One region of the Chryseobacterium sp. Marseille-Q3244 genome, then DNA from elsewhere that is predicted to be linked to it. Evidence: riboswitches for the same ligand, from Rfam matches in the RefSeq annotation. Region 1 holds a riboswitch; each other region holds the start of a gene.
The links. Region 1 has a riboswitch for cobalamin ahead of NBX25_RS07550 (T9SS type A sorting domain-containing protein). Riboswitches for the same ligand answer to the same signal wherever they lie in the genome.

Region 1 (10,184 bases):
CAAAATGGAAAAATAATTGACAAGCAACCTGCTAAAGATTACATTAAATAAGCCAAGTTATGGAATCAAATTTTGAATACATCAGCGGAAATTATATTACAGAAGAAAAACTATGTGATATAACAGAAATTACGAAGGACAAACTGAATGTACTTATTAAAAATCATTTGGTTCCGGAAGCTTCTTATGTAGTCTCCAGAAGTATAAAAATTACCTCTCCTCTTAATGATGAATTTCAAGCTGAAATTACGGAGAAGTACTTTAGTAAAAACTGTGTTTCATTGATTCAGAAGAATAAAGAAACGAAAGATTTCCATACATATAAAGCAGAATTCAGAGAAAAATTCATTCAAAATCTCATGAAGCATCCTGATAGAAACGTTGCCTATCATAATGTTTTTAATAATGATCAGGAAAAACTTGAGGAGATCTTTGAGAGTGAATGGGAAGCTTATTGTAACGGGATATATGGAATATGTACCATCAATTCTACTGAAGAAGAAATTGTAAAGAAGGAAATTGCTGTAAAGAAATTAATACATTTCAACACCTTATTTTCTCAAAAAACACTGAATGAAAATGAGACTGAAGAACTTATACAGCTGAATAAAGAATTCAATGAAGTCGCTGAGAGATTTGCTCCTTACCAAAGAGCGTCCAGTAGCAGAGGTAAATACCTCGACAAAATTTTAGAAAGCAATAGCTTAAGCTATTTAATAAAGAAATATTAAACATTATGCAAAAATCAAATAAATCAATCGCAGGTTACCACTTACTAATGATCCTTTCTTCTGTAGACGGAGAGTTTGCTCCTGAAGAAGGAATGCTGGTACAGCAATATCTGGCGGATGAATTCCCCTTCAGAATGAACCTTGACAATGAGCTGGAAACATTGGCTCTTTTACAACCTGAAGAATGGAAAGATCACTTTGAATTTCATGGAAGATGTTTCCTTGATGATTCTACAGAGGATGAACGTGTAAAGTTTGTTCAGTTTGCCAAGTCACTGATTAAAGCAGACAATAAGGTTACTGAAGAAGAACACACCTTCTATGTTCTGCTGAAAAACTTATGGGGATTATAATTTCTCCCAAAAACAAAAAAATACCATGAAGAAAATTTACCTAGGATTATTAGTAATGAGTGCATCTACATTTCAATCTCAGAAATTTCCGGATTTGAAAGCTCCTGTTGCAGAAAAGCAGGAACATATCAGAGAAATTCACGGTGATAAGGTCAATGATCCTTATTACTGGATGATCGATTATTTCAAAAAAGGAAAAGATTCTACCAAAGTTGTTGATTATTTAAAAGCTGAAAACACTTATTGGGAAGGCATGATGAAAGATACAGAACCTTTCAGAGAAAAGCTTTTCCAGGAAATGAAAGCCAGAATCAAAGAGAAAGACGAATCGGTTCCGGTTTTTAAAAACGGATATTATTACTATACCCGTACAGAAGCAGGAAAACAGTATTTTAAATATTGTAGAAAAAAAGGCAGCCTTACTGCTCCTGAAGAAATTCTTCTGGATGTAGACCAACAGGCTGAGGGTCACTCTTATTATTCAGCTTCAGGCTTCAGCATCAGTCCGGATAATACGAAAATGATTTATGGTGTGGATGATGTATCCCGAAGACAGTATAAATTATTTTTAAAAGATCTGTCAACAGGAAAAACCGTTGATCTTGGCATTAAAAATACCACAGGATCAGCCACATGGGCGAATGATAACAAAACAATATTTTATACTTCCAAAAACCCTGAAACTCTTTTAACGGAAAAGATCTTCAGACATACTCTGGGAACTGATTCTTCAAAGGATGTCCTTGTGTATGAGGAAAAGGATAAAACCAACTATATTGGTGTAGGAAAATCCAAGAATGAGAAATTCATCATGATCTATTCTCAGGCTACCACTTCTTCCGAAACCAGATATCTTGATGCTAATGATCCCAATGGAACATTTAAGGTTTTCCAGCCTAGAATAAAAGATGTGCTGTATGAGGTCACTCCACTGGAAGATAAATTTTTGATCACCACCAATAAGGATGCTCTTAATTTTAAAGTTGTAGAAACTCCTTTAAACAAAACAGGTGTTGAGAACTGGAAAGATTTTATACCCCACAGAAAAGAGGTTCTGATGGAAGGAATTTCCGAGTTTAAAAATTATCTGGTGTTCAGTGAAAGACAGAACGGGCTTGCTCAATTAGTGATTTATGATAGAAAAACAGGTAAAAAAGATTTTCTGAAATTTGATGAAGCTGCTTACACTGTTTATCCATCAGGAAATCCTGAGTATAACACAGATAATTTCCGTTTCGGATATACTTCCATGATTACTCCAAGTTCTCAGTATGAACAAGACTTAAAAACCGGAAAAAGAATTCTTCTGAAACAACAGGAAGTTCTTGGCGGTTATAATAAAGAAAACTATACTACTGAAAGACTTTTTGCCACGGCAAAAGACGGAACTAAGATTCCTATTTCAATTGTTTATAAAAAAGGGTTCAAGAAAGATGGTAACAGTCCGTTATTACTGTATGCTTACGGCTCTTACGGAAGCTCTATGGATGCTACCTTCAACAGCAATCGATTAAGCCTTTTAGACAGAGGTTTTGCCTATGCTATTACTCACATCCGTGGAGGACAGGAAATGGGAAGACAATGGTACGAAGACGGGAAAATGATGAAAAAGAAAAATACATTTACCGACTTTATTGATTCCGGAGAATATCTTGTAAAAGAGAAATACACCTCTCCTAAACACTTATATGCTCAGGGAGGAAGTGCAGGAGGTCTTTTAATGGGAGCTGTAGCTAACATGAGCCCTAACCTATGGAACGGTGTTATTTCACAGGTCCCTTTTGTAGATGTTATTAACACCATGCTTGATACAAGTATTCCTTTAACAACCAACGAATATGACGAATGGGGTAATCCAAACAACAAGGAAGCTTATCTCTATATGAAATCATACTCTCCATACGAAAATATAGAAAAGAAAAACTATCCGAATCTATTGGTAACAACAGGTCTTCATGATTCTCAGGTGCAATATTTTGAACCTGCAAAATGGGTGGCGAAACTTAGAGATATGAAAACAGATAAAAATGTTTTATTGTTAAAAACAGACATGGATTACGGTCACGGAGGAGCTTCCGGAAGATTTGATTATCTGAAGGATATTGCTTTGGTATATGCTTTCATGTTTAAATTGGAAGGAATTAATAAATAATCTAAATGAGAAAAATACTAGTCTTGGCTCTGTTTTCCATTGCAATGGGGCTCACTGCACAAAAGAAGGAATACGATCCAAAAGTAATGGGATGTTATAAAGGTTCTGAGGTAAACCAGCAACAAGAAGGGCTTTCAAAATATTGGGTATCATGTAGACTTGAAAAAGGTAAAAGCATCTTAATGTTCGTAGCCATTAATCAGGATGGTGAAGTAATACAGAATACTGAAAACGGTAGCTGGTGGACTAAAGATGGAAAGTACTACGAACTTCATAACACTGATAATGTTACTGATATCTATAATTATAAAGTACTACCTACTGGTGATGTTGAGTTTCAATCTATTGAAACGATGGGTAAAAAAGACACTACCTATACTTTTATTGATACAAAAATAAACGAAGATTAAATAAAAAATAATTATGAGAAGAAAAATAGTTGCAGGCAACTGGAAAATGAACAAAAATGTAATTGATGCACAACAATTAATGATTCAATTGCTAAGCTATAAAAACAACAATGCTACCAACTGTGAGGTTTGGATCGCTCCTCCTTCATTATACTTAATGATGGCTAAAGACATCTTTGAAAAGGATGAAATCGGTGTATTTTCTCAGGACATGAGTGAGCACGAAAGCGGAGCGTACACAGGAGAAATTTCTGCGGATATGCTGGAATCTATCGATGCAACAGGTTCTTTAATCGGTCACTCTGAAAGAAGACAATACCACGGAGAAACAGATTCTCATTGCAACAGAAAGGTAAAATTAGCTTTAGATAGAGGTCTTACTCCAATCTATTGTAACGGAGAAACTCTTGAACAAAGAAAAGCAGGACAACACCTTGAAGTGGTGAAAAACCAGACTGAAGTAGCTCTTTTCACGCTTTCTGCTGAAGAGATCAAAAAAGTAGTTATTGCTTACGAACCGGTTTGGGCTATCGGAACAGGAGAAACAGCAAGTCCGGAGCAAGCTCAGGAAATTCATGCACACATCAGAAATATCATTGCTGCTAAATATGGGCAAGAGGTTGCTGATGAGGTTTCCATCCTTTACGGAGGTTCTGTGAAACCTGATAATGCGAAAGAAATCTTCTCTCAGCCTGATATTGATGGAGGTCTGATTGGAGGTGCTGCTTTGAAATTAGAGGATTTCTCTAAGATTATTGAAGGTTTCAATTAAAAGAAGCAACATAAAAAAGAGGCGGTCTCTAAAAGATAATATAATACTCCAGGAATCTGCTAAATGGCAAAAGCTATCAGCCAGATGACTATGAGAATCATTATTTCTTTGAGACCGCTTTTTTATTATAAAAAACTATATTTACACTTGTTTTGATTTTTAGGAAAAATTAGTGGGGGCCAAGAAGGATAGGAAGTGAAGAAATCCTAAAGAATTTTATTTTTTATACATCACTTAAAACTACTTAAATGGATTTTTTAAAAACGATCGCTATCATATCTGTTTTTATATTATTCCTTCTTATTTTCTTTTTATTGACCATCAAATCTACTAAAAAGCTTTCCAATCAACTTTTTGCAGGATATCTTTTTCTGACAGCTATTGATGCTGCCGGAGTTTTCATTGCTGAACCTATCATTAGCATTTATCCAAATTTAGAGATTTTCAGGTGGACCATCATATTATTGAACATTCCCCTATTCTACTTGTATGTTTTATCACTTTGCTATAATGACTTTCAATTAAAAAGTAAATTTCTGTTACATACAATTCCTTTTATCGTTATCAACCTTTTGTTGGCTTCAGGAATTTATGGAGCTGATGATATTGAAAAAAAGTATTTCTTCAAACATCATCATCAAACCTTTGAAATGATTATTTTCCAATATTTGATAGAAATCCAGTATTTAGTTTACACTATTTTCATTTTCATGATTTTGAGAAGAACCCAAAATCTCTATCTCCAAAATCAATCTTATTCTGCCAATTTAGTCTTTAAATGGTTGTTTCAAATAACCTTACTTTTTACAGCTGTTCATTATTTTGCAACCTTTAAAAATATATTGAGATATACCAATGATCACCAACTTCTGATTTTCATTAATGGATTTCTGGATATCATTGCATTAATTGTCGCCAGCTGGTTTGTTTTAAAAGCATTAAAATATCCTGAGTTTTTTAGAGGAGTTGATACTCAATTACAGATCATAAACGATTTAAAAGGTGAAATACCTCCGAAGATCAAATCAGAAGACCAACAAAAGATCAACGATAACAGGATCAATTTTCAAATCGAATTACTGAACAGATATATGGTAGAAGAAAAGCCTTATTTAGATCCAGCTCTTACAGTTCAAAACCTTGCAGCGCAAATGAATATGCCCACCCGGGAATTATCCGTTTTAATTAACTCAAATATGAACCAGCATTTTTTTGATTTTGTGAACACATACCGCATCGAAAATGCAATGGAATTATTAAAAAATCATTCTAAAAAAGATTGCACTGTCTTAGAAATCTTATATCAGGTTGGCTTTAATTCAAAATCATCATTTAATACTGCATTTAAAAAACATACTACTTTAACCCCTACAGAATACAGAAACACCTTTTATAAAGCGAATTGATCACTCCTTTTTATTTGGTTCGACTTTTTAAAATCGGTCGTTTTTTTGGAAGATAATGATTCAAATTTGTCTGCTATAAAACAGAGACTACTCTGTCTCACATAACAAACAAAAGAATTATGAAAACAAAGAAAACATTTTTCACCTTATTATTTTTAGGAATAAGCGTTTGGGGATTTGGACAAGACACAATAAGGCTAAAACCTTATATTGAAAACATGAAAACTGTAGAGGTAATTATTGAAGGGGAAAAGTATAATTTCCTTTTTGATACCGGAGGGGGTGGGACTCTTATTTCTCCAGAGATCGCAAAGCATTTTAATAAAAAAATATATGGAAGTGCTACAGGTTTTAGAATGAGCGGAGAAATTATTAAAGTTCAAAAGGCAGATCATATTTCAATGACTATAGGTTCTGAAAAAATAGACCATCCAACAGTAGGTGTTCTAGATATTATGACTATTCTGCCAAAAGAATTTCCCAAAATAGATGGTGTTATTTCTTTAAAATCATTTACTGATCATATTCTTACTCTCAATCTTGCTAAAAATACCATTATTATTGAAAGTCATTCATCATCAAAAAAAGCAATACAGAGAAAACATCTCGTTTCCAGTAGATTTGCCAATGGCCTGGAAGCTACTGAACTTAATATTTTTTTGAATATCCCAAAAGACAATCAGTCATACTGGTTTCTTCTTGATTCCGGAAACAGTGGCCCATTACTTTTATCTACAAAAACTGCTGCAACCTGGAAACTATCAAAAGACAAGAATCAAATGAATTCTGAGACCCCATTTATTATTGGAAAAAAAACATTTATCTCAAAGTCATTTACAAGAGATATTATTTATGATGGCGTGCTCAATTTTGAGGCCATGTGCCGCTATATTTTCACAATTGATTTTAAAAATAATAAAGTTTGGATTGAATAGGTTGAACAAAAAGCATCTTTCTTCCAAATATCTCTTATTTTCTAAACTAATTATCAAGGTCAATAATAAAAAACGGCGGGATAAATCCCGCCGCTTTCCGTTAAAAAAATCTAATTATTGAATATCGACTATATACATAGTTCCCTTGTCTACCTTCCCCGTTTTAGGTAGTATCTTCGCTTTAGGATTTCCGTTTCCATCATCTACCACCCCAAAATCATCATCATTGAAAACAGCTAGTTTATTGTTTCCTAAATAAACAATCCCTTCAAATTTATCATGTTCATATCCTAATTTTGCAACCAGATCTGCGGCTATTTTTTTTGAAACAGGTTTAATTCCTGCTTTGGTAAGCTCATCCCATGTACACTGCTCCAGGGCTTTTCCGTTTACCTTCATCCCATCTACCGCTGCAAGGTCGGTTCCGGTTACATCTGTTGCATCACTTAGGTTGATTCTGTATACTTTTTTAATTCCGCCCTGTGTTCCGAAATTACCATCTCTTTCAATGACAAGGAATTCATTATTGCCTAATGCTGTAATATCACAAACCGAATCGGAAGCTCCACCATCTTGTTTATATAGATATTGTTTCGTTTGCCCCGTACTGATATCGAAAGTTACGATTCTCGTTAAGGTTGTATTCGTTGCCAGCGCCTTTGAAGGAACAAACATCATCGATTGTATGGTTCCTACCAGTGTTTTTCCGTCCGGAGTCATACAAAGGCCTTCCATCCCTCTGTTCGCTCTTCTTTTAGCTAACACTGCAGGTAGTTTTCTGTTTCCTGTATTTACCCCAATCGGACTTATTCTTTCTAACTCTACTCCATCAGCGTTATAATGAACGATGTGTGGTCCGTATTCATCAGAAACCCAGAATGTCCCGTCGGGTGCTGCCACAATACTTTCACTGTCTAAACCATATTTATCCGTACCCAGAATATTTCCAGCCGCATCATAAGCCACTTCTCCCGTGCTTCCCATTCCTACAGGATTTGGAAGTCCTGTAATAGGCTGACCGGATGGGTTTTTAAGTTTAATATATTTAATGACTTCCACATTCCCTTCTGCATTAATTTTAAAATGCATTATCGTTGGTGTAAAATTGGGGGTTAAAAACTTTTTCCCACTTAGGTAATCTGTGTTCGGGCCACGGTCTGTAATGACATAAAATTCTCCTTTTCTTGTAGGATGGGCGGCTGCGCCGGATCCAAATCCGCCATTAATAACATCCACTCCGTTTATTGTTGCCATTTTTGAAAACGGAAACTCCTGAGGAAGCTTAGAATAATTAATATCCTGGTTATTTACATTGTTGTCATCATCTTTACTGCATGACCATAATGAAGCCATCATCAAAGCAGATAATAGTAGTTTTTTCATATTAACTTTTATGGCGCGAAAGTATAACTTGATTATAAACTGATCTTAAATGTAATGCTAATTGTATTTTAACAATATAACCTTGAGATGAATTCAATATAAACAATAAAAATTGAAATTTAACTTCGAAAACCCAAAATTAAAACCCAATTCATTATCAATCAATAAAACCCATTATTAAAAATACAATTCAACATCAGAAAAAACTGAACATTGCTATGTAATTCACAAAACAGACATCAAAAATTTATATGATATATTTGCACCGTTTTTAAGGTTGAACACTGTTCACAATAGGGAATCAAGTGAGAATATTATTCAAATCTTGAGCTGTACCCGCAACTGTAAGCTGTTTTTACCTATAGCTATTAATTATACCACTGGATCAACATCCGGGAAGGTTGGCTATAGGATGCGAGCCAGGAGACCTGCCTTAAATACCCATTTAATTTCAGGATGAAAAATCATCCTGTCAATAAATAAGTTTCGGGAATAAAACTTTAATTTAATTATATTATGAGAAAAATCTCTCTTTTTTTCTTACTGCTTTGTATGCAGTTTTTCTTTGCTCAATTCACTGAAAACGACATTAAGTTTTGGGTAGGAACCGGCTCCAAAAAGGCTTACTTCATTGCCGATTTCAATGACACTAATACACCTGCCTCCTATGCGTGGGGCTATCGTTTTGATGGTAATAATTTAATGGCGGAAGACATGATTAATGCGATTGCGGCGGCAGAACCTGCAATAGAGGCTGATATTCCTTCAGGGTTTTTATACAGTTTCGCATACAATAACCATACTCCAAGTACAGATGATTACTGGATTACCTGGTCTGGTCCCAATGCCGGGAATATGTCCAATCAAAATAATGGTGTAGGTTATACTGTTTTAACAGATGGATTGTGGTTTGGTATTACCTATGGTCTTGATGAAATCGACACTCCACCATCAGCTCCTGTACCGGCTTACAGCTCCCAATGGTATACCTCATCTCAAATTACCAATTGGATTGGTACAGGAACTAATAAAAGTCTTGTTGTTGTAGATTTTGGAACCAATAACTCTCATGGTGAAGCCAACTCCTTCGTTTTTGGAATTCAATATAATGGCAGTATAACAGCAGAACAGGCTTTACAGCTAATTCAATCCCAAGCTTCATATTTCAATTTCACTTCTGGCAATAATCAAATTTCCAGTCTGTCATTAAATGCCTTCACGGGAAACAACTCTGGAGCAGAAAACTGGAAATTATATACAGGAAAAGATCTTTCCAGCTGGCAGAAAAAGAATGATCTTAGCCAGATACAATTGAGTAACAATAGCTGGTTGGGATTAAGCTTCGGAGAAAGAAGACCTTTCACTCCTACTGAGGCAAGTAACGCTACATTATCCGTCTCTTCTGTAAATAAAAAGGCCTTATTCAATATTTATCCTAATCCAACGAGTGATTTTATTCAGATTGAAAGTTCTGAAAAGGTGAAAGAAGTAAATATTTATTCTTCTTTAGGGCAGAAAGTAATGACTTCACAGGCAACAAAGATTAATCTTAAAGCCTTAAATGCCGGAATCTATTGGGTTGAGGTTAAAACCCAAAATGGTTCTACAGTGCATAAGGTTGTGAAGAAGTAGAAATGAATACAAAAATATGTGCATTCGCAGTCAAACAAAAAAACGCATCCAAATTGGATGCGTTTTTCAATATGATTATACAATCAATTATTTTTTTTCTGTAGATCTCTGTAAAACCTCATCTACCATTCCGAAGTTTTTAGCTTCTTCAGAAGTCATCCAGTAATCTCTATCGGAAGATTTCTCTACCCACTCATAAGTCTGTCCTGAATGAAGAGCGATAATGTCATAAAGCTCCTGCTTCAATTTCAACATCTCTCTTAAGTTGATTTCCATATCAGAAGCAACTCCCTGAGCTCCTCCTGAAGGCTGGTGAATCATAACTCTTGAGTGTTTAAGTGCAGAACGTTTTCCTTTTTCTCCTGCCACCAATAATACAGCTCCCATTGAAGCAGCTATACCTGTACAGA
Region 2 (10,184 bases), on a different contig from region 1:
TTTAAAAATTGAATAATACTTGAAAAATCTATGGCTCCATTTCCGGATTCACTCCACATTCTATATAAATTTAAAGCGGCATTTCCCAGTGGAGTAGAGGTTTTGGTTTCCAATCCTGCTTCCGCTGCCAGTCCCAGGTCTTTGGTCATCAGATCTACAGCAAATCCGCCTGAGTATTCTCTTGATGCAGGAGCATTTTCCATCACACCTGGGTATGGATTGTATACTTCTAAAGACCAGTTTTTACCGGAACTTTTCTGCATAATTTCACTTAATGTTTTAGGATCTAAACCATGTCGGATTCCTAAATTAATAGCTTCAGAAGTTCCGATCATGTGAATGGCCAATAACATATTATTACAGATTTTCGCCACCTGACCGGCTCCGGAATCTCCTGCATGGAATATATTTTGTCCCATACATTTTAAAATAGGTCTTGCTTTTTCGTAATCTTCGGTTTTACCGCCTACGATAAACGTTAATGTTCCGGCTTTTGCTCCGGCTGTACCTCCGGAAACCGGAGCATCTATCATTTTACAGCCTTTAGATACAGCAAGTTTAGCAACAGAACGGGCTGTTACAGCATCTATGGTGCTGCTGTCGATTAGTAACGTATTAGGTTGTAAATTGTTGACAAATTCTTCAGAGTACAATTCGGCAACGTGTTTCCCGGAAGGAAGCATCGTGATGACTACCTCTGCATCTTTGATTGCTTCTAACGCTGAACCGGAAGCTTGCCCGCCTGCTGAAACCAAAGCTTCTAAGGCAGTTTTTGAAAGGTCAAATCCCTTTACAGAATGACCGTTTTTTACTAAGTTTGCGGCCATAGGTCCGCCCATATTTCCTAATCCTATGAATGCTATATTAGACATAATTGTTTCTTTGAGGGTTAAAAAATGATTGAATTTGGATTGAAAGCGAATGCTGAGCGTTTAAGATCCGATCGCTACTTCTTTATTCACTTTCCATTCACCGATGATCCATTCAAAATAAGAGTTTATCCATTCCTGAGTGACCTCATCTAAGGTGGCAGGATGCCATTTTGGAGATTGATCTTTATCGACTAGTAATGCCCGTACTCCTTCTGCAAAGTCAGGATGAATGCAGCATTGACAAGATAGATTCAGTTCAGATTGAAAAACTTCTTCCAGACTTAAATCCTTACCTTGTTTCAGTTGTCTGAAAATAATGTGAGCTGAACTGGGAGAACCTGCTTCAAAACTTTTAATTCCGGCATTAATCCATTCGTCTTTTTCGGCAGAATTGATCAATATTTCCCCGAATTGTTCCAATATTTCAGCTTTTTCAAACCTTTCTACAAAGTCTTGATGAAGGGCTGCCTGTGATTCCGGAACAGAAACGTCCTGCGAAACCTTTTCTAATATTTCAGAAATGGTTTTGTGCGGATTTTCATTCCAGTCTGCACGGTCTAATTTGTTGAGAATGGCTTCTTTTGATGAAGATTCTACATAATAATCTGCCAGTCCTAAAAATGTGCAATCGGCTCCATCCAGTCTGGCCCCTGTTAATCCTAAATACAATCCATAAGCGGATGGCATTTTATTTAAAAACCAAGTTGCTCCCACATCCGGATATAATCCAATCGTAATTTCAGGCATCGCGAGTTTACTTCTTTCCGTTACAATACGATGGGATGCGCCGACCATAATTCCGATGCCACCACCCATTACAATTCCATGTCCCCAAACAATGATAGGTTTTGGATAAGTATGTATCGTGTAATCTACCTGATATTCTTTTGAGAAGAAATCAAAGCAATCCTGTGGTACCTGAGTAGGGTCAATAGCTCTCTGGGCAACGATGGCATCATGCAATTGTCTTACATCACCTCCTGCACACAAAGCTTTTTCACCTGCCCCCTGAATAAACAGGCAGGCTATTTCATCGGAATTTTTCCAATCTTCCAAAACGGTTTTTAATTCTTCAATCATAGGCAATGAAAGAGAATTCAGTGTTTTTTCTGAATTAAGGGTAATGATTCCGACTTTGTTTTTTATTTCTGTAAGTAGTAAATTCATTTTTTAAGAGTTTAAATTAACGAATCTGTAAAGTAGCTCCTTCTTCCAGGATCTTTCTTGAAATAACGAGCTTCATAATCTCATTAGTACCTTCTACGACCTGATGTACTCTGGCATCACGCATGAGACGTTCTACAGGAAAATCCTGTGTACATCCATAACCACCTAATATCTGAAGGGCTTCATTGCATATATTAAAACACATATCGGTAGCCAGTCTTTTGGCCATTGCACAGTAAGTAGTCGCATTCGGATCTTTAGAATCGAGCTTAAAAGCTGCCAGCTGTACCATTTGTCGGGCAGCTACTAATTCTGTCGCCATATCTGCAATTTTAAACTGCAATGACTGGAATTGTGCCAGTGATTTTCCAAACTGCTGTCTTTCATGCATGTACTTTTGTGCCTGGTTAATCGCTCCCTGAGCCGCTCCTACAGAGCAGGTTCCGATATTGATTCGGCCACCGTCCAATCCTTTCAGGGCAATTTTAAAGCCTTCCCCTAAGGTACCTAAAAGATATTTCTCATCTACTTCTACATGATCGAGAAATACAAAACGGGTAGGCTGGGTATTCCAACCTAGTTTTTTCTCCTTTTCTCCAAAGCTGATTCCCGGGTTGTTCGCAGGTACTACAAAGGCACTGATGCCTTTTGCACCGGAGTTCTCTGTACGAGCCATCACAATGAGCACATCGCTTTCGCCAGCTCCTGAAATAAAGGCTTTAGTACCATTAATGAGATATTTATTATCCTTTTTAACAGCTGTAGTTTTCAGACCTGCCGCATCAGATCCTGATCCTGGTTCGGTAAGGCAATAAGAACCCAATAGTGCTCCTGATGCCAGTTTTGAACAGAATTCTTTTCTGATTTCATCATTCCCAAACTCGTCAATCATCCACGAAACCATATTATGAATGGTGATATAAGCGGTGGTGGAAGGACAGGCTGCGGCTAATTCTTCAAAGATAATAGCAGCATCAAGCCGTGATAGTCCCAAACCGCCTGCGTCTTCACTGGTATATACTCCACAAAATCCCAATTCACCGGCTTTGGTTATGGCATCTCTTGGAAATATCTTTTGGGCATCCCATTCTGAAGCATAAGGCGTGAGCTCTTTTTCAGCAAACTTTCTTGCGGCATCCTGAAATGCCAGTTGTTCATCACTTAGGTTAAATTCCATAATTTTTAGGGTTTAAAATTTGAATTGAAAGTGCTCAGATCGTGAATGGGGACTTGCCTCTTATTTTCAGTTGCCCACTTTCATCATGTACTATTTTAAACTGATCGTCATATTAAGACTTCCTCCCGGAACATCCTCTTCAAACCAGCGTGCAGTAATGGTTTTGGTTTCTGTATAGAACTTTACTCCTTGTTTTCCGTAAGAATGCAGGTCGCCAAAGAACGATTTTCTCCATCCTGTAAATGAGAAAAATGGCAATGGAACAGGAATCGGAAGGTTGACTCCAATTTGTCCCACTTCAATTTCGTGCTGGAATTTTCTGGCAGCAGCTCCTGAATTGGTAAAGATCGAAGTTCCGTTTCCATAAGGGTTGTTGTTGATGATCTGAATAGCCTCATCCAGCGTGTCTGCTTTTAATAAAAGTAAAGCAGGGCCAAAGATTTCCTCTTTGTAAATATCCATTTCTACAGATACATTATTGAACAGAGTAGGACCTACAAAATATCCGTTTTCATATCCTTCTACGATACAGTTGCTTCCATCTAATAATACTTCAGCGCCCTGGTCATAAGCACTCTTGATAAGTCTCAGTACCTTTTCTTTAGACTGTTGATTGATTAATGGGCCAAAAGCAGCAGATTCATCAGACCATACTCCAGGTTTGATCGTGCTTAAAGCGGTTTTGATCTCCTCTACCCAATTTTGAGCTTCACCTACCAGAACTGCAACACTGATAGCCATACAACGCTGCCCGGCTGCACCACACGATGCACCTACCAGATTGTTGATGACCTGCCCTTTATTGGCATCAGGCATAACGACCATGTGGTTTTTTGCACCGCCAAAAGCCTGAACTCTTTTCAGATTATCTGTTCCTGTACGGTAAACATGTTCAGCTACTGGAACAGAACCTACAAATGAAATGGCTTTGATCTCAGGATGATTCAGGATATGATTCACCTGATCTTTGGAGCCATGAACAATATTTAAAACTCCTTTTGGAAAGCCGGCTTCCAAGAATAGCTCTGCCATTTTCATGGAAGTCATTGGCGTTTGCTCAGAAGGTTTTAAGATAAAGGTATTTCCACAGGCAATCGCCATTGGGAACATCCATAAAGGAATCATCGCAGGGAAGTTGAAAGGAGTAATTCCTGCACAAACTCCAAGAGGTTGAATATAACTGTAGGTATCTACGCCACGGGCTACATTTTCTACCGTTTCTCCCATCATCAGGGTTGGAATATTGCAGGCATGTTCCACAACTTCAATACCGCGCCATACATCTCCCATTGCATCTGCAAAGGTTTTCCCGTTTTCTTTGGAAAGGATTTCGGCGATTTCTTTTTGATGTTCTTTTAAAAGGTGTTGGTATTTTAAAAATAACCTCGCCCTTTCCGGAGTGGCAACCTCTTTCCAGATTTTGAAAGCTTCTGTAGCAGCTTCAATGGCTTGATCGACTTCTGATACTAATGTTAAAGGCACCTCAGCAAGAATTTCTTGGGAAGCAGGGTTTTCTACCGGAAGATGTTCTTGAGTTTTACTCTCAGTAAACACTCCATTGATTAATATTTTTACTTTTTGTGACATGTTTTATAAGTTGAAAAGTTGAGAAGGAAAGTTGAAAGTAAGTGGTGTTGCTTACTTTCAACTTTTAATTGGGTTATATTACCAGTAGGTCAACGAATTCATTGACATTAAGATTGATCAATGTTTCGTATTCCAATGAGTTTTCAAGGACTACTTTTTGCTGTTTTTCAGGGAAAATACGCGCTAAGTTGACTTTGTATTTCTTGATAAGTTCAGGAATTCCTTCCTCTCTTCTTCGCTTGTGCCCGATAGGATATTCTACCACAATTTCATCCAAAACAGTTCCGTCATTAAGTTCTATGGTCATCGCATTGGCAATAGAACGTTTTTCAGGATCATGATAATCTGCTGTAAACTGAACGTCTTCCACGCATTCAATTTTATCACGCAGAATATCAATTCTTGGATCTGAAGCAATATTATCTTCATAATCTGCAGCCGTTAATCTTCCATGGATCAATGGTACCGCTACCATGTATTGGATACAGTGGTCACGGTCTGCCGGGTTGTTCAAAGGCCCTTTTTTATCGATGATACGAATGGCAGCTTCATGGGTGCGGATCGTAACCTTTTTAATATCGTCTGTTGTTTTTCCAAGCTTTTTCAAGGTAGAATGCAGTGTCATTGCAGCTTCTACAGCAGTTTGAGAATGGAATTCAGCCGGGAATGAAATTTTGAATAATACATTCTCCATGACATAAGAACCATACTCTCTCTGGAATTTAAATTCATTTCCTTTGAAAGAAACATCATAGAATCCCCAAGTTTTAGCTGTTAATACAGATGGATAACCCATTTCTCCTGTTTTCGCGATTAATGCTAAACGTACTGCTCTTGATGTGGCATCACCCGCAGCCCATGATTTACGGGAACCTGTATTGGGAGCATGACGGTATGTTCTTAAAGATTGTCCGTCTACAAACGCTAATGATACTGCATTGATGATCTCATCACGCGTTAAACCGATCAGTTTTCCAACAACAGCTGTAGAAGCCAGTTTTACCAATAATACGTGATCAAGACCTACTTTATTGAAAGAATTTTCCAGTGCCATTACGCCCTGAATCTCGTGAGCCATGATCATCGCTTCCAATACCTGCTTCATTTTTAAAGGCGCTTTTCCTTCCGCAATATTGGTCCTTGATAACCAGTCTGCTGTTGCTAAAATTCCACCCAGGTTATCTGACGGATGTCCCCATTCAGCAGCCAGCCATGTATCATTAAAATCTAACCAACGGATAATAGCTCCGATATTAAATGCTGCCTGAACAGGATCTAATTGAAACTGTGTTCCCGGAACCTTTGCACCATGAGGAACTACGGTTCCTTTCACGATTGGGCCTAAAAGTTTTGTACAGGCTGGATAGGTTAAAGCTTCCAGACCACATCCGATCGTATCCAGAAGACAATAATGAGCAGTCTTCCAGGCTAAATCGTTTTTAATTTCGTAGCTTAATACATAATCTGCAATATCTACTAATACCTGATCCGGTTGTGGTCTTTCATTTGAAATGTGTGATGACATCTTTGTTTTATAGTTTTATTATTAGGTAATTTGTTTATTTTCTGTCTTGTAGAGAAACGTATTCTTTATTTTCCGGGCCTGTATAATTGGCACTTGGACGAATGATTTTTCCATCCTGTCTCTGTTCAATAATGTGAGCGCTCCATCCTGTTACTCTGGAAATAACGAACAGTGGAGTAAACATAAGGGTTGGTACTCCCATTAAATGATAAGATACCGCAGAGAACCAATCCAGATTCGGGAACATTTTCTTTTCTTCCCACATCACGGTTTCTAACCTTTCTGCGATGTTATACAGCAGCATATCTCCGGCTTCTTCTGAAAGTTCTTTAGCGACTTTTTTAATCACTACGTTTCTAGGGTCTGAAATCGTGTAAACCGGATGTCCAAATCCAATAATCACCTCTTTGTTAGCAATACGCTGACGGATATCTGCTTCAGCTTCGTCCGGTGAGTTGTAACGGCTTTGGATTTCGAAGGCCACTTCGTTGGCACCTCCGTGTTTTGGCCCTCTTAGCGCACCGATGGCTCCTGTGATACATGAATAAAAATCTGACGCAGTTCCGGCAATAACACGAGCGGTGAATGTAGAAGCATTAAATTCATGTTCCGCATAAAGGTTAAGCGATATTTCCATTGCTTTTACCCAGGAATCCGGAGCTTTTTTACCATGTAAAAGGTGAAGGAAATGCCCGCCAATCGTATCATCGTCTGTTTCTACATTGATTTCCTTACCATTGTGGGTGTAATGGTACCAGTATAAAAGTCCGGAACTGAATGAAGCTAATAATTTATCCGCAATATCTCGTGCTCCGGCTACATTGTGATCATCTTTTTCAGGCTGAATACTTCCAATAGCGGATACCATAGAACGCATGACATCCATTGGATGAGCCGCTGCCGGAATACTCTTTAAAATATTTCTTACAGAATGCGGAAGTCCTCGAAGGGATTTTAATTTGGCTTTATAATTTTTCAACTGAGCTCCTGTTGGCAGCTGGCCATAGATCAAAAGATAAGCTACTTCTTCAAATTCTGCTTTCTCTGCCAGATCCAGAATATCATATCCTCTGTAATGAAGATCATTTCCACTTTTTCCTACGCTGCAAAGCGCGGTATTACCTGCTGCTACTCCTGAAAGGGCTACGCTTTTCTTAGGCTTGAATGTTGGTTCGCTATTCGTTGACATTACTAATATTTTGTTTAAAAAGGTTATCTAATTTTTGTTCATAGTCATGGTATCCAATGCTTTGGTAGAGTTCTTCTCTGGTTTGCATCGTGTCTAATACATGGGCCTGGGTACCATCTTTACGAATGTGTTCATAGACATTCAATGCGGCTTTATTGGCAGCACGGAAGGCTGAAAGAGGGTAGAGGATCAATCCTACTCCTGCGTTTTTCAATTCATCAACCGTGTATAGATTGATCATTCCAAACTCGGTGATATTGGCCAATACAGGGATTCCTGTAGCATCTACAAATTTTTGATAGAAACTTAAATCGGGAACAGCTTCTGCAAAAATAAAATCAGCCCCTGCTTCTTTATAAGCCGCTGCTCTTTCTAAGGTTTTTTCCAATCCTTCATTGGCAAAGGCATCTGTTCTGGCTCCGATTACGAAGTTTTCGTCGGTACGCGCGTCAGCAGCAGCCTTCAATCGGTCTACCATTTCTTCTTTGCTTACAATTTCTTTTCCTGGACGATGACCACAACGTTTTGCTCCTACCTGATCTTCAATATGCAGAGCAGCAGCTCCTGCTTTGATTAATGACTTTACCGTTCTGGCAACATTAAACGCTGATGGGCCAAAACCTGTATCTACATCTACCAATAAAGGCAAATCACAAACATTGGTAATACGCTGAATGTCTACTAATACATCTTCCAGCGTGGTGATTCCCAGATCCGGAATTCCTAAAGATCCGGCAGCAACCCCGCCTCCTGAAAGATAAATGGCATTGAAGCCAGCTTGTTTGGCCAGTAATGCATGATTGGCATTGATGGCTCCTACAATCTGAAGAGGACTTTCTTTGTGCATGGCCTCCCGGAACTGAGCACCGGGGGACTTCCAGTTTTCATTTTTAGTCATTTTAATATTTATTGTTTAGTTGAAATTTGTGCGATAAGAAAGAAGAGCTGCTATGCTGTTGTTGGGAGGTAAAAAGAGAATGATGAGAAGAAATCAGATGAGCTATTAATGGGTATGGAGACTGCATTTTTTTCGAAACTCCATAGAACAAGATCTCTGTCATAGATCTGTTATTCATAGATGCATAATGGTGATTGGCTTGGTACATTTTTTAACTTTTTACATAGATTAAACCCAATAAAAAGTTCTAGATAAACTTCACGATGTTTTGTGAGAAAGAAAAATTATGGAAAGGGGACACGGATGAGTTATAGACCTACAGAATAAGCACACGCTGTTCTGCCAGTATCTACCTCAAAAATGAGATCAGTAGATAAACAATTTTATCACACAATTATCCATACCGTATCATACCTGACTATAAGCTTCAGATCGCGAAAGCATCGTCACTACGAAATGGGCAGGTCTCCTGACTTGTAACAGTTTTTATCATCCTTCCCATAGGCCGGGGCATACAGTGGATATTGATTTGATAAAAACCTTTAGTTGTTACTTACAGTTGCGCGACAGTTCGTGATTTGCACACGATTCCCTTTTAATACACAGCTAAGTGTAACCAATTTCGGTTGATAAAGAAGGTGTTAAGAACTCCTTGGTGGTAAATATAGCCATTTTATAAGAACGACAAAATATTTTATGTAAACAATAATTAATTTTGGGTAATGAATTGATAATGTTTGTTTTGTGGATCTTTGTTTTTTGGTGGTATGATAAAAATCAGTCTTTTTGTAGTGTTTTTTTATTACCAAATCATTAACAAATACACCTGAATGTTAAATGAAATAAAATAAAGAATGTGTTTTTATGGGTAATTTTTATATTTGAAAATAGACCGATTAAGCCTAATAATCTAGGGTGAAAATTAGAAAATAACTACAGATTTTGAGAAAGTCATCATTGGTAAATATCGGTTGAAATCATTTAATAATTTAGTGAGTTATACCATTGGTATTCCTAAGTTTACTAGGAATTAAATTATACTTTCTTTTAAATGCTGCTGAAAAATGTCTTGGGTTCTTATATCCGATAATATCAGAGATTTCATTGATGTTTAAGTCTCCTTCAAGAAGCATTTTTTTTGCCTGTTCCATCTTTGTATCATTCCAGAAATTGAAAACGGTAGTTCCAAACAGTTCCTTAAAACCTTTTTTTAATGTAAATTCATTGGTCCCTACTTGATGAGCGAGATCTACTAATGAACAGTTTTGGTCAAGATTATTAATGATAAAATCTCTCACTGCATATATTTTCTCTTCATCCTTTTTGAGAAGAGAGGAGGAGGACTCACTTTTAAAAAGCTGTTCCAGCTGTAAAAGGAGAAGTTCTGCCACTTTTGCTTCAAGATAAATTCTTTTGAAAATACCTTTACGCTCACAATGGATGATGTCATTCAGAATCTGATACATTTCCAAACTGATGCGGTTATGATGCGGATTGATAAGGCATGAATGCTGTTTTTCAATGGCATTTCTGAATGTATTGAATACGTCTGAGTCTTCGGGAAGAAATTTTGTAAAAAAAGCAGGGGCTAAATTGATTTCCAGGATCTGCATTTCATGACCGTCAAATTCCATCTGACCGGACATCTGATGAGCATAAATAATGTTATGCTGGTAGCTCTCAAAACATATTTTATAACCAAAATTATCTGAAAGAGCAGCGCTTCTGCCTTTCAGCGAAAAGTGCATCTCAACACTGTCAAAGTCAGC
Region 3 (10,184 bases), on a different contig from region 1:
GCTTACTGTGGGTTTTTCCGGCTAAAGGAGCATAACTAATCAATATGGAATAAAAGAGTTACAAATTATTGGCTTGATTAAAACTTTTGAGTGCTTTTTGGAATTCTGATTGTTTTTCAGCAACTACTTTGTACAGATCTAATTTTTTTCGGTCAATTTGAAGCAGGCTGTCTTGAGCTTTATCTATTTTAATGGTATCCTTAGTAAAAGTAAGTTGCTGTTGTTGTTCAATAGACAGCCGCTCGATGAGAAATAAGTTCTTCATTGCTTTGTAATACCCAATGGCAGTTGTTTTTACAGGTGAGCTTTCTTTAATGCCATCAGTGGATAATCCTGATAACGTTTTAATAATTGAATTAAAAAGCTGTTCTTGCTGATCTAAAGAAGTAAGAGCACCCTCGAAATTCTTTTTAATTAAATATTGGTTCTTTTGGATTTCATATCCGTTTTTACCAATCAGTGTATTAGAGGCAATCTGCTCTTGGTCTGTAACTGTTTTTTCAAAATTGGCTGTTTTTTCAGACTTACAGGATAAGAGCCCCAAAAGCAATAATTGAGCAAGAAAAAGATTTGATTTCATAATAATGTTTTTTTTCAATTGGTGTTTTGTAAAGGTATCAAAAGTTTATCACTTAAGATTTTTTTTTAAATTACCAGTTTTTATAGTCCATTAGAACAAAAGGATCTGATTTCCTGTAATAGATTTATAATATGAAGAGAAAGAATATTAAGAAACAACCAAATTCTTCAAAATAGCCTCAGACTTAAGCTCTGTTTCCGTCCATTCCTTTTCCGGGTTACTTTGAGCGGTAATTCCTCCGCCTACAAAAACATGTACTGAACCTTTATAAAGTCTTGCGCATCTAAGATTCACAAAATAAAGAACACTCTCTTCTGTTTCCACTTTGATATAACCAGCATAAAATTCACGAGGGAATTTCTCATATTTTCGGATATTTTCATTACAGAAATCTTTAGGAATACCACATACTGCAGGAGTAGGGTGTAAATCCTTTATTAAACTGTCAAGGTCATTGGACTTTATTATCGTTTTAAAGTCCGTACGAAGATGTTTAATATTTCCGGAAATATGGTCATAGGTTTCAGATTGCTGAATGTTGTCTGAATAGTTTTTCAGAATATTCTGAATGTAAGTGGTAACCGGTTTCTGTTCTTCAATCTCTTTTTCTGTCCATTCTTCAGATGTTGGAAGGGTTCCTGCCAGTGCCATAGTTTCAAACTCATGGGTGATTTTATTAAACTTACCTAATACTTCGGAAAAAGCGCCCATCCATGCATTTTCTCCATCGTTAAAAAGATATCTGAAGGCATTGGGATAGGATTGACATAATTTATCGAAACTTGCCTTATAATCAATCGTATTAAAGTCCGTAAAGATCTTTCTCCTTGCATACACCAGTTTAGGAAGATCATTTTCTTTAATAACCTCAATTACCTGTTGTAGAGTATTGCAGTATTCTTCTTTAGTTTCTGCTGTAAAACCCGTTGTATCTTTTACCAGGGATTCATTAGTGATCGTAATGTCATTAAATTTTACAGCATCAACCTTGATGATATTTCCATTAAAGTTGATCTGATTCAGGCTGTTATAAGTATAAAAATTGACTGCGTTTTTATCAGTTGTTTCTTCTACAGTATGCAATCCTTCGTTGAAGGGAAGTTTGAAATAAATCATGTGTTATGAACGGATTTTGAAAATCACTAACCGGAAATAATATAGGAAATTCCGAAGTTGATTTTCCTTTCTGCAAAGGTATTATTAGTCTTAAAGATGTCAAAATTATATGAGCTGTTTTTTATAACAACATCAGTAAAGGGACAGAAAAATAAAAGATTACGGTAGGGAAATAAAAAAAGCCCAATTTTTTTTGAGCTTTTTAATGGTATGTCTGTTCAACCTACTTATTGATGATGTTATTCGTCATCGTCGTATGGTTGATAAGCGTTCCTTTTTCATCCCTGATCTCAATTTCAGAGACGTGCATTGTTTTTCCTTTTCTGATGAAACGGGCAGTAGCCGTTACTATTCCGTCCTTTTTACTTCTTAGGTGATTGGAATTAATGTTGGTGCCTACACCATAATATTTATCACCATCAATGAAGATGTTAGACAGGCTTGAACCCAATGTTTCAGCCAGTACGCAGCTTGCTCCTCCGTGCATGATCCCAAAAGGCTGATGAGTTCTTGGGAGTACAGGCATTGTAGCGGTAAGAGTTTCATTTTCAAGATCTATATCAATGAATTTGATTTCCATTGCTTTTGCCAGGGTTTCGCCACCCCAGTTATTGATGAATGCTAATATTTCTTCTTTTGTCTGACCTTTCATTTTTTTATAGATAAGAGATAATTGATAAATGATGATGGGAAGATCGTAATTTATTTTACTTTTATTATTCCCCTGAACCCATAATATTAGGGTTCCAGTTGGCAGAAACCTTAGGAACAATGTCGTTTTTCACATAATAATCCTGAATTTCCTGCATGATCTCAGAAAACGGAACGGACGCAATTCTTTCATAAGGAATTGTGTAACCAAGGTATACGATGTTTCTTTTGAAATCTCCTGCTGCCAATACAATGGGTACTTTTGCTGCCATTGCCATATGGTAGAATCCTTTTCTCCATTTCGGAACCCAGCTTCTGGTGCCTTCCGGAGTAATAACAAGACTGAAATCTTCTTTGGCAAACTTGCTGGCTACAAAATTGACAAGGTCATTTTTCTGACTTCTGTCAATACCAATACCACCAAGTCCTTTTACAACACTTCCGTACCAAGCTTTGGTGTGGGCGTCCTTAATGATGATTTTTAAAGGTTTATTCAGAGACCAATAGGCAAAGTTTCCTAAGATGTATTCCATATTATGGGTATGTGGTGCTACCACCAGAATACATCTGTTCAGGTTGTTAACGTCGCCCTGCAGAACAACTTTCCAGCCTAATAATTTTAACATTAGTTTGCCTATCAGCTTTTTCATAGTTTCTTGGATTAAAAACAAAAAAGTATAACCAAACTGGTTATACTTTTACAAATATATTGAAATATTATTGCTCTTAAAACAAACCGTTGATTAAATCTACGATTTTCATTACGAATTCCATTGCAAATTGTATCATGATAAGAGTGTTTTTTAGTGTTGGTTGGTTATTAAATTTTAGCTATACGAAATTAAAACATTTTTTTCACATAGAGAACTAAATATTAGCTTTTTTCACTTTTCTGAGAGAAGAATGGTGTGAATTTCAAACGGTTGCCTTTCATTCACACCTTCTACCACTCTCTGTAGTTAATTATTTAGTTTGTATGGATATTTCGTTTTTTCCGTCTTTTATTTTGATGTCCACATCTTTGTTGATTTTTTTGATATCAGATGCTACGGAATCAATAACTTTCTTAGCCTGGTTGTTCGGAACTTTTTTACCGTTAATGATAATGCTGTCTTTATCATTAGAGTTATATTCTATACTGGATCCGTTTACAGTAATCTTATTTTTTTCGATTCTGATTCCGTTGTGGTTTTCATCTTTGTTCTGGTCATCATCATCGATACCGTCTCCGTTCAGGTCACCGTCAAAATCAATTCTGTCTTTTTTCAATGGGATGACCACTGCATTTTGAGGAACTACAAGTTCATAATTTACTCTGTAATCTCTGAATCTGTGCTCATACGGATATTTAATGTAATTTGGAAGTATTACTTTATTGTTTACAACCTCTACGGGAACTGTTACCTGAATTGGGAAGTTATAACCGTTTCCTTCTTTTTTGATGATTAAGTAAGGGGTTTTTACTTCCGGTTTTCTTGTCACTTCTACTGAGATATAATCTTCTTCATACACTGATCTTTTATCAGAATAGATGTCATCGTCATAGGCTTTATAATTTTGCGGAATACTTACTTGTTTTACGTCCACATATACGGTGTCAGAAGTCGTATTGATGGCTATATTTTCTATATCTTCTTTACTGCCTTTGTAGATCAGGTTTTTCTTAGCCATGCTGATTCCGAAATAAGTCCCCAGTCCGATCAGAAGAAGGAATAATCCGCCCACTACCCATCCAAGATTTCTCAGTTTTGTTTTTGGAGAGAATATTTTAATACTTAGTAAGCTGAAAAGAATGGCAGGAATTAAACTTCCTATAATCATGATAGCTGCCAGTACTTTATCCAGACCGTTATCATCCATATAGAATCTGATCTGATTGGCTCCAGGGAAATCTGTATCCATCCCGAAAAGGGCAAATAGTACAAATACTCCAATAATACTTCCTACAGCTACCAATACAGAGAATGCACCAATTATATATTTGAATATATTCCATATTCCACTTCCTGCATTGTCAATGTAAGGTTTGTTTTCGTTGTAGATTTCTCCGACCCTCTGAGTAGATTCATTGGCAAATTGTACCAATTTATTAGACTCATTCTTAAGATTGTCGAAGTTCATAGGCTTTCCCTGCATCTTCAGGAAATCTGAAGCGGTTTGTGCTTTTGGAAGTACTAACCAAAGGATTAAATAAAGAAGTAAGATCACTAAAGCACTTCCTGCGGCAGGAATCATTACTAAGAAAACAACTACCCAGATAACTCTCATGGCAGTAATGTCCATTCCTACATAATGAGCTAAACCTGCGCAAACCCCTGCGATTTTCTGTTTTTCAGGATCACGGAACAATTGTTTTTTGTCTGTATAAGGATTTCCTGTGTTTGTATTTTTAGTTGTATTTTTTTCAGAAAAATAAGCTTCTTCCTGCTCTTCGATCTTTTCAGGTGTTCCGATCTGTGCGATTACTTTTTCTACATCCGTATCGTTGATCACTTCACGTTTTCCCAGAGAATCTCTGAAGATCTCCACCATTCTTATTTCTATGTCATGCATTACCTCATCTGCTTCCGAAGCATCCAGTGAGCTTCTCAGAGCGTTCAGGTAATCGCTGAGCTTTATATATGCGTGTTCTTCTATTGTAAAAGAAAAACCTGCGAGTCCTATTGAGAGTGTCTTGTTCATAGCTTTGTTTTTTAATGTTGTTGTGTAATTTGGTTTACTGAAGCGGTAAGCTCATTCCACGTGTTTTGAAGTTCATCCAGGAAAAGTTTTCCTTTTTCTGTGATCTGATAATATTTTCTGGGTGGTCCTCCAGTAGATTCTTCCCATCTGTAAGAGAGAAACTCTCCATTTTTAAGTCTTGTGAGAAGAGGGTAGAGGGTACCTTCCACAACATCCAGTTTTCCTTTTTTCAGTTCGTCAATAAGATCAGAAACATACATTTCGCGATTATTGATGAGACTTAGAATACAGAATTCCAGAATTCCTTTTCGCATTTGCGCTTTGGTATTTTCAGTATTCATCTTTGATAAGTTTTGTTAATTAAGGTTATATTTTAGAAAAATGCTCCTAGCTAGTTGAGCCTATTCTAATTTTACATTACAAAGATATGTAAATAAAATGGTATTATGCAATACAAAGTAGTGAAATTTTAAAAATAAAATAATTAATATATTGATAATCAGTTAAATAATTTTATACGTAATTTTTATTTGAATAGATTTTGATTGATTTTTTTAAAAAAAATCAAATTTTTAGATAAAAAATATGGGAATATTAACTAATCAATATTAAAGTATTAGGTAATTAACACAATAAACTTTCAATATATGTTAAATGCTTACGAATCAGGTTTATAACATTAACTTAAAGGTGTGTAATTGTTTAAAATATATTTCAAATGGTATTTATTTGTTAAATTAGTTCCATGAAAAATAATTTTAATTGGCTTCGATTACTTTTCTCAACATTAGTGATTTTTTCCCATTCATTTGACCTAACCGGAAATTCAGATTTCCTTTTTGATTTGACAAAGACAACTTCATTAGGAGCAATTGCAGTAGCATTTTTCTTTGTTTTAAGTGGTTACCTAATTTTTCAAAGTGTTGAAAATTCTAAGAGCCTTTTCGATTATTTTTGGAAAAGATCACTAAGACTTTTCCCTGCATTATTAGTTATGCTTTGTTTTTCAATGGGGGTAATGGTTTTACTAAATTATAAAGTGGTTTTTCAAAAAGATTTTTGGTATTATTTACCAAATAATTTAAGTCTGTATAACGTTCAATACAATGTCCCGGGTATGTTTGTAAACAACCCTTATCCCAACGCTACAAATAGCAGTCTTTGGTCATTGGCCTACGAGTTTAGCATGTACATAGTTATAAGTTTTTTGTTTTTTATTAAATCGTCAATAACTAAAAGAAACTTGTTAATACTTGGTTTTCTAATAAGTGTATGTCTTACAGCGTTTAACCCTAATTACCTAAGCTCTTTTTTCAATACAATTAATCTGGAATCTATTCTGTTTTACAAGCTTTCTGCATTGTTCTTTGGCGGGGCATTAATGAATTTTGTAAAATTCAGATTCAATTGGCTTCTGTTTGTCATACTATTAGTTTCCTTAGCCATTAGCTTTTATTTTGGTGTATTTCATATAACCTCATCCTTTATATTCCCGTTATTAATTATTCCTTTAGGTGAAGATTATTTTCAATCATTTCAACTTCCAAAAAAGTTAGGAGATATATCATATGGCGTCTATATTTATGCCTTTTTTATCCAACAAGTTTTTATGAGCTTTTTGAATTTGTCTCCTATTTTATTGTTTACTTTATCAACAATTGTAACTTACATCTTATCTTATTTTTCATGGCATTTTGTAGAGAAAAAGATGAAACGATTTAAAACCATTTATAGTCCGCAATTACAGTCCCAGTAAGATATATTTTAAGGGCTATCTTTTATAATAACATAAAACCACCATTAATTCTGAAAGTATTTACTTTCCTATACCTGTATATTAAATATTTCCAAAACAACTCATTGATCATAATTCGTTCTTTATGAGTTTTGAAATCGGAACTATGATTCGTATTTTTGTTTGAAAGTTTTTTATAAAACATTTGAATCCAATATTACTATGAACATGAATATTTTGAATTATTACAGGAGTATATCCGCTTTTATGCTATTAGGTCCTTTATGTTTTGGACAATATCAATTTGAAGTTAAAGAGGCATCCAAAAATTATAATGCTATCATTCATATAGACAATTGTTTCGATGACCAATGTATGGATAAAGGAACTGTTGAGGTATTTGATAATAAAAACAGTAAAGTGCAGAGCTTTACATCAGATAATCTGGTTTTAAAACTTGGAAAAGGACAGAGACTGGAGCGTGGAAAAGTAATAGCCCTAACAAATGAACAAAGCCCTGTGATTTTTGGTGACTTTAATTTTGACGGAACCGAAGATCTGGCGATAAGAAATGGAAATATGGGGAATTACAGTTCAGCATCTTATGATGTATATGTATTCAATAGTACCAGAATGTCGTTTGTAAAAAGTAAAGAACTTACAGAGTTGGGATCAGATAATTTTGATTTTTTTGAAACAGATCCGGTTCGTAAACGCCTTATTGCCTTTGGAAAATCCGGATGTTGTAATTTTTTTACTACAGAATATGAAGTCATTCCAAATAAAGGACTCGATAAAGTGCTTGAAAAAGAAGAAGACGAAAGCGAAGATGGCTATGTGAAAGTTATCATCAAAGAAAAAAAGAATAATAAGTGGACTACCAGAACCAAGGTATATCCATCAGATCAATATAATAGAGGAAAGTAAAATGAAAATCCAGAAAGAAATCGATTTTATCCTGGCTGTTGATGCCCTGAAAAATGTACAGAGAAGAAATTACAATGCAGATGATTCCAGAAGAGAGAATACAGCAGAACACTCCTGGCAGATCATTATTCTGGCCCAAATCCTTTATCCCTATGCTAAAAACCGTATGGATATTGATTTGTTGAGAGTGATAAGAATGCTTTCCATTCATGACCTTGTCGAAATTGAAGCGGGTGATACTTTTCTTTTCGACGAAGCTGCTATGGTTGGAAAGTTTGAAAGAGAAAAGATGTCTGCACAGAAAATTTTCGGAATTCTGGATGAGCCTTTACGGTCGGAATTCTTTAATCTATGGCTTGAGTTTGAGGAAGAGGCAACTCCGGATGCCATTTTTGCCTGTTCTATTGACAGGATTATGCCTTTTATTCTGAATTCCTATACTTCAGGAAAAAGCTGGACAGAGGCTGGGGTTACCGAAAAGCAGATCAGAAATATGCTTGAAAATGCCATTACCAGAGCTTCGGATGAAATGGGAGAGGCCTTTGAACTGTTACTGAGGAAAGGTCTGGAAACGGAAAAAGTTTTAAAATAAATAGTATGAAAAGTTTCGGGCGGCCAAAGGCCGCCCGAAACTTTTATTTATAAGATCTGGATTGGTTTCTTGAATTCATCAATTGCTACAAAAGTAAAGTCTCCCACAATTGCTTTTTCTCTTTCGTAAGAGTACATTTGTTCTGTGTAGATCTCAACACTTACTTTCATACTGGTTTTTCCAACATATGAAACTTTTCCGATCAGTTCTACAATTGTTCCTGCAGGAATTGGTTTTTTAAAATCGATTTTGTCACTGCTTACTGTTACCACTCTTTTTCTTGCGAAACGGGTCGCAGCAATAAAGGCTACTTCATCCATAAGCTGCATGGCTGTACCTCCGAAAAGAGTATCGTAATGATTGGTTGTGTTAGGGAAAACCGCTTTAAAGATTCTGGTTTCTGCAGCTTCAATTCTTTCTTCTGTAGTCATATTTCATTATTAATTAAGGCGAAATGAAATCGTATCAAAACAACAGAATAATGACAGGAACGTTGGAGGCCCCTGAAAGAATCCATCAGATCAATAAAACTTCAAATCGCGAAAGTTTCTTGTTTAAGAAATCGGCAGGTCTCCTGACTTGTAACATCTTTTATCTCCTTCCCATGCCTCGCACAGTGGATCTTTTGATAAAGATTTCAGTTACTTACAGTTGCGCGACAGTCCGTGATTTTCACACGGTTCCCTTTTAATCTGCGGTTATGCAGAACCAGTTTCTATGATGAATAAGCGTAAAACTTTTTCGGCTGCAAAATTAATGAATTTATTCCGGATTATGATAAATAATCTGGCTGATTACTCTTCCCTTCTTGATAGTCCATAGGGTTGTATATCTGTTTTCGCCGGAACCATTGATCATGTAAAGGAAAATGTTGTCATTGTCCAGAGAAGTTACTCCAATATTGTTGAAATCCATGGTAGGCTGGAACATATTTTTGATGGCTTCTCTCACGAAAACAGAACCTCTTCCAGGTTGTTGAAGTCTGATTGATTTAATCTCCGTCATTCCTTCAGGAAGATCATTTCCAATTCCCCATGGTTTTACTTTATCAATGGTAAGAAGCTTTCCTTCGGCATCTTTTTCCTTTTTACGGTAACTGGCATTAGATGGATATATGTCAATCACCACTTTACTTCTCTGGGCAGTAGGAATTTTAGGGTCAGAATTATCTGTAAAGATCAGTGATTTTCCGTTTTTAGATTTAGAAGGTGTATAGGCGGGAAGCTGATCAACAAAGGCAATACGCTCTTTGTTCACCATTCCTTCTTTGTCAAGGGTTTCATAGCGTACAAAAGGTTTGTCATCGTCCTGCTTTTCAGGATATTTGATCCAGATCCATTCCGTTTCTCCGGGAGCAGGCTTTACATAAACAAAAACATCCCCTTTGCGCATGCGGATCTTATCTACAATTTTCCTGTAATTATCCTTATGCACACGAACATTGGCATAGCCTTCTTCAGCTTTTACAACACCAAAAGGAACTTTATTCTGTCCTTTGACGAAGGCTAAAGAAAAAAAACTGAAAGCAGACAGGTACAATGTCTTGTTTACTGAAATCATCTTAACAAATTTTAGATCCCCAAATATATAAATTAAATGTTTTTTGGATGGGTAAAATAAAAAGGTATTTATTGAAATTACCAATACCCTCTAAATAATTTATAAAATTCTTCATCAGGAATATGGTACTTATCATTCTCCAGTACCCATTCCAGGGATTCTTTGCTAAGGTTTAGTCTGTCATAGGCTTTAGTTTTCAAATATTTTTGTTGTTCATTAGTGATACTGTATATTATTTGCCCTGTTTTATCATCTACCAATATTGTTATCTCTTTCGTCGTTCTGTCTTCTGGATGTGGATTGAGAAAGATGTACCAATAGGAATGAATATCATTAAAAGC

Region 2: it holds a riboswitch for cobalamin, as region 1 does, so the genes downstream of both, prpB (methylisocitrate lyase) here and NBX25_RS07550 (T9SS type A sorting domain-containing protein) in region 1, are expected to answer to the same signal.
Region 3: it holds a riboswitch for cobalamin, as region 1 does, so the genes downstream of both, NBX25_RS16440 (acyl-CoA thioesterase) here and NBX25_RS07550 (T9SS type A sorting domain-containing protein) in region 1, are expected to answer to the same signal.

What each region holds. Positions count from the first base shown of each region.
Region 1 is NZ_CALNWX010000003.1:387,392-397,575, forward strand. It holds gene NBX25_RS07505 (BT_3928 family protein) at 1-51, shown strand, start outside; gene NBX25_RS07510 (DUF6058 family natural product biosynthesis protein) at 60-731, shown strand; gene NBX25_RS07515 (tellurite resistance TerB family protein) at 737-1,084, shown strand; gene NBX25_RS07520 (S9 family peptidase) at 1,110-3,236, shown strand; gene NBX25_RS07525 (hypothetical protein) at 3,242-3,646, shown strand; gene tpiA (triose-phosphate isomerase) at 3,660-4,418, shown strand; gene NBX25_RS07535 (helix-turn-helix domain-containing protein) at 4,667-5,824, shown strand; gene NBX25_RS07540 (aspartyl protease family protein) at 5,944-6,759, shown strand; gene NBX25_RS07545 (esterase-like activity of phytase family protein) at 6,874-8,142, opposite strand; cobalamin riboswitch at 8,400-8,592, shown strand; gene NBX25_RS07550 (T9SS type A sorting domain-containing protein) at 8,659-9,774, shown strand; gene clpP (ATP-dependent Clp endopeptidase proteolytic subunit ClpP) at 9,862-10,184, opposite strand, start outside.
Region 2 is NZ_CALNWX010000018.1:32,598-42,781, forward strand. It holds gene mmsB (3-hydroxyisobutyrate dehydrogenase) at 1-872, opposite strand, end outside; gene NBX25_RS21475 (enoyl-CoA hydratase/isomerase family protein) at 933-2,039, opposite strand; gene NBX25_RS21480 (acyl-CoA dehydrogenase family protein) at 2,056-3,216, opposite strand; gene NBX25_RS21485 (CoA-acylating methylmalonate-semialdehyde dehydrogenase) at 3,307-4,803, opposite strand; gene NBX25_RS21490 (bifunctional 2-methylcitrate dehydratase/aconitate hydratase) at 4,877-6,328, opposite strand; gene prpC (bifunctional 2-methylcitrate synthase/citrate synthase) at 6,363-7,517, opposite strand; gene prpB (methylisocitrate lyase) at 7,504-8,415, opposite strand; cobalamin riboswitch at 8,858-9,051, opposite strand; gene NBX25_RS21505 (helix-turn-helix transcriptional regulator) at 9,405-10,184, opposite strand, start outside.
Region 3 is NZ_CALNWX010000009.1:75,554-85,737, reverse strand. It holds gene NBX25_RS16485 (hypothetical protein) at 59-580, opposite strand; gene NBX25_RS16480 (chorismate-binding protein) at 728-1,696, opposite strand; gene NBX25_RS16475 (PaaI family thioesterase) at 1,920-2,348, opposite strand; gene NBX25_RS16470 (1-acyl-sn-glycerol-3-phosphate acyltransferase) at 2,413-2,997, opposite strand; gene NBX25_RS16465 (PspC domain-containing protein) at 3,311-5,029, opposite strand; gene NBX25_RS16460 (PadR family transcriptional regulator) at 5,041-5,370, opposite strand; gene NBX25_RS16455 (acyltransferase family protein) at 5,775-6,785, shown strand; gene NBX25_RS16450 (XAC2610-related protein) at 6,993-7,691, shown strand; gene NBX25_RS16445 (HD domain-containing protein) at 7,693-8,283, shown strand; gene NBX25_RS16440 (acyl-CoA thioesterase) at 8,331-8,714, opposite strand; cobalamin riboswitch at 8,831-9,011, opposite strand; gene NBX25_RS16435 (hypothetical protein) at 9,046-9,843, opposite strand; gene NBX25_RS16430 (hypothetical protein) at 9,921-10,184, opposite strand, start outside.